2 regions of the Microbulbifer thermotolerans genome follow, and region 1 is predicted to be linked to the other one. Evidence: predicted binding sites of a transcription regulator. Region 1 holds the regulator's gene; the other holds the start of a gene.
What was found. Region 1 encodes PhoB, which activates phosphate uptake and scavenging genes when phosphate is short. Its sites were predicted from a motif close to TGTCATAAANNTGTAACA; they were not measured.
Positions count from the first base shown of each region.

Region 1 (2,201 bases):
TGGCCGCCGGTGGCTGGCCCGGCCTGCATTTGTTTGCCGTATTCACTCTCGGTGTTGTGCTGATGCGCGCCGCCGGTTGTGCCGTCAACGACTATGCCGACCGCCATATCGACGGCCACGTGAAACGCACCGCCGGGCGGCCGTTGGCGGAGGGGCGTGTATCCCCGCGCGGCGCTCTGGGACTCTTTGCCGCGCTCAGCCTGACCGCCTTCGCCCTGGTACTCACCACCAACCGACCAACCATATTGTTGTCCCTGGCGGCACTGGCGCTGGCTTTCGGCTACCCCTTCGCAAAACGTTACACACACTTACCGCAAGTGGTGCTGGGCGCCGCCTTCAGCATGGGGATTCCCATGGCCTTTACCGCCGTTCGCGGAGAACTGCCGACCGCAGCCTGGCTGATATTCACAGCCAATGTGCTGTGGACCGTCGCTTACGACACCTTCTACGCCATGGTGGACCGCGACGATGACCTCAAGATCGGAGTCAAATCCACCGCTGTACTCTTCGGTGACCTGGACAGGGTGATGACCGCTGCCCTGCAGTGCCTGTCGCTCTTTGCCCTACTGCTGGTTGGCGGGCGCTTCGAACTGGGCACTGCCTATTACCTCGGGCTGGCGATCGCCGCGATGCTCTCCATCTATCAGCAGTGGCTGGTGCGCGACCGCGAAAGGGAAGCCTGCTTCCGCGCCTTCCTCAACAACAACTGGGTTGGCGGCGCGATATTTGCCGGAATTTTCGTCCATTTCCTTCTGGTTTAGCGTCTAACCACCAACGCGGTTGCGGACCCGTCATATATTTGTAACCAAAATGCCGTTAAATCCTCGGCTATCAATGGAAAAAACAGATTCAAAAGCGGGCGCGACAGGCAGATGCAAAGCAAGAAGATCCTGATAGTCGACGACGAAGCCGCCGTACGCGATATGCTGCGGGTGGCGCTGGAGATGGCGGACTACCGAGTCATCGAAGCGGAGAACGTCCAGGAAGCACACGCGCTGGTCATCGACGAGAAGCCCGACCTAATTCTTCTGGATTGGATGCTGCCGGATGTCTCCGGCGTTGAACTGGCGCGCCGCCTCAAACGCGACGAGCTCACCGCGGCACTGCCGATCATTATGCTCACCGCCAAGGGCGAAGAGGACCATAAGGTCAAAGGCCTTGAAACCGGCGCCGACGACTACATCACCAAACCCTTCTCACCACGGGAACTGGTCGCGCGCCTGAAGGCAGTTCTGCGTCGCGCCGGCCCCACAGAGCCAGAAGAGCCGCTAACCGCCGGTGGTCTGGTGTTAGACCCTATCAGTCACAGAGTCACCATCAACGGCCAAGCGGTGGACATGGGCCCCACCGAGTTCCGCCTGCTGACCTTTTTCCTTTCTCATCAGGAACGCGCTTACACCCGCACTCAATTGCTGGATCACGTCTGGGGCGGCAATGTGTACGTTGAGGAACGCACCGTCGATGTGCACATCCGCCGACTGCGCAAGGCCCTGGCCCTGGACGGTCACGACCGCTACATACAAACGGTGCGCGGCACCGGTTACCGCTTTTCTGTGCAAACCGCGGAAAAAGTGTAAGATTCCGCGCAAACCCGCACCCCCCAACCAGGCGCGGCGCCGGTGGCCAGATTGCCGCACCGCGGCCGCCAGACATAACGGCACTTCTATGCTGGATCGCAGTATTGGCGAGTTTTCACGCTTTATCACCATCGCCCTCGGCTGCACCATCTTCGGCGTTGCCAGCGGACAATGGCTGTTATCCATCACCCTGGGACTGGCGGTCTATCTCAGCTGGGTATTGTGGCAATACCGGCGTTTCTACCGCTGGCTGATCAACGGCCGCCGCGGTCCGGCACCTACCGCGTTTGGCATCTGGGGCGAAATCTCCGACGACTTCTACCGCATACAACGCCGCCACCGGCGCGAGAAGCAAAAGCTGCACGCCATGCTGCGTCGGGTACAGGACAGCACCAGCGCATTGCGAGAGGGGATAGTGGCACTGGAGGATGACGGCAACTTGGCCTGGTGGAATCCGGCTGCGGGTGACCTGTTGGGCCTGCAACCCGGCGACGCAGGCCAGCCGCTGGTGAATTTCGTGCGCGACCCCGGCTTCGTCAACTATCTGCAGCAGGGCACCGAGGGCGCGCACGAACCACTGACAATGCCCGCACCGGGTGACGATACACGCATTCTACAGCTCGA
Region 1 covers NZ_CP014864.1:3,842,616-3,844,816, forward strand. The annotation lists gene ubiA (4-hydroxybenzoate octaprenyltransferase) at 1-761, shown strand, start outside; gene phoB (phosphate regulon transcriptional regulator PhoB) at 873-1,577, shown strand; gene phoR (phosphate regulon sensor histidine kinase PhoR) at 1,666-2,201, shown strand, end outside.

Region 2 (2,201 bases), 750 kb from region 1:
GCTCGCCGCCATAGAGAACCCTCGCCACCGCCTTGATGGTCCCGGAGCTGCCGATCACTTGAGCCCCTTCCGCTAAGTGTTGGAGCTCTTGTAGTTCCGCCCGAGCGGCGCGGTGGGCGCGGTTAAAATGGTTGACGGTGTTACTGGAGACGATGCCGTCGGCAAAGAAGCGCTTGCTGAAAGACACGCAGCCCATATAGAGGCTTTGCAGTTGTTGCGGCGTTTCGTAACCGCGCACCAATTCGGTGGAACCGCCGCCGATATCCACTACGCAGCGCAGCCTCGGGGGGCCGTCGGCGGCGGCCATAACGCCACTGTAAATCAGTCTGGCCTCTTCTATACCGCTGATAATTTCGATTGGCGCGCCCAGGATGGATTCGGCGGACTCGAGGAAGCCGTCGGCGTTGGCGGCGGCGCGCAGGGTGTTGGTGCCCACAACGCGGATGTGGTCCGCGGGCAGTTCCGCCAGTACCGGACGGAATCGATGCAGTGCGTCCAGGGCTCGTTCGGCCACGGCCGTGTCCAGATTGCGCTTTTCGTCCAGTCCCTCCGCCAGCCGGACCATGGCTTTGTCCGTGTGCAAGCGCACCATGCGCTGGTCGCGGAATTCCGCCAGCAACAAATGGAAGCTGTTGGAGCCCAGGTCGAGGGCGGCGTAGCGTTCGGTGTCGGGTACCATGCGGTTCTCTGTCAAAAAAATGTCATCTGAATGTAGCAAACTGCTCTACTATTTTTCGGGACCCGGTTCGGAGTCGCAGTCCCATCACCGCTATTCCTTGTGTAGATTAAGAAGCACGCATGTTCAATGATACGCCTCTGTACCCGAAAGAGCTAAGTTGGCTTTCCTTCAATGAGAGAGTGCTCCAGGAAGTGGAGGATAAAAGTGTCCCCATTATCGAGCGGGTGCGTTTCCTGGGCATCTTTTCCAATAATTTGGACGAATTCTACCGCGTGCGGGTGGCGGATGTGCGCCGCCTGGCCGCTTTTACCAAAGGGGAAAATAAAGAGCGGTTTGCAGAGCTATTGGCGGATATTAATGAAAAGGTATTGCGCCTGCAGCGCCGTTATCACACTGCCTACTTGAACGTGCTGTCGGATCTCGATAAGCACAATATTCATTTGGTCAATGAGAACCAATTGTGTGAAAAACAGCGCGCCTTCGTGGAGGCTTACTTTCACCGCGAGGTGTTGCCGGAACTGGAACCGTTTTTTATCGACGACCGGAACACCATGCCGCTGCTCAACGAGACCAGCATTTACTTCGCGATTTATTTGTTGCTGGAAGACGGCTCTGAGCGTTTCGCGGCGCTTGAAATTCCCACGGATACGCTGCCGCGTTTCGTGGTGATTCCACCGCGCAAGGGCAGGAAAGAAAAAGTTTATATCGTGCTCGATAATATTATCCGCGCCTGTTTGCTGGAGGTATTCCGCTATGTGTTGCCGATCCGGCGGGCCGAGGCCTATATGTTTAAAATCAGCCGCGATGCGGAGTTGGAGCTAGGGGAGCACGTCACACAAAATATTCTCGATCGGGTGGCAAAGTCCCTTAAAAAACGCAAGCAGGCGGAGCCGGTGCGCCTCGCCTATGACGCGAAGATGCCGGAAGTGTTGCTGAACCTGGTGAAGAAAAAACTGAAAATGGGGCGCTATGACAGCTTTACTCCGGGCGGGCGCTACCACAATTCCAAAGACTTTATGGGCTTTCCGGCCGATTCGGCGCGCCACAGCTACAAGGCGCTCAATCCACTGGCCACGCTGCCGGAAAAAGAGAGCGTGTTCAATTTGTTACGGGGACACGACCAGCTCTACTACTATCCCTACCACGACTTCCGGGCCATCACGAATTTTCTGGTCTCCGCGGCCATCGATCCACAGGTGAAGGAAATCCGTATCAACCTCTACCGGGTGGCGAAAAATTCCCGCGTGGTTGGGGCGTTGATCAACGCGGCGCGTAACAACAAAAAGGTCATCGCGGTAGTGGAACTGCAGGCGCGCTTCGACGAGCTGGCCAATATTCACTGGTCCAACGAGTTGCGCGAGGCCGGGGTACAGGTCATTTTCGGTGTTCCCGGCCTCAAGGTGCATTGCAAGCTGATTTCCATTGTGCGCAAGGAGGACGGCGGGGACCGGTTTTACAGCCATCTTGGCACCGGAAATTTCAATGAGAGCACGGCGCGCGTCTACTGTGATTTCAGTCTGCT
Region 2 covers NZ_CP014864.1:3,093,873-3,096,073, reverse strand. The annotation lists gene A3224_RS12870 (Ppx/GppA phosphatase family protein) at 1-679, opposite strand, end outside; gene ppk1 (polyphosphate kinase 1) at 799-2,201, shown strand, end outside.
Region 2: the regulator PhoB is predicted to act here: its motif matches at 689-706, upstream of ppk1 (polyphosphate kinase 1).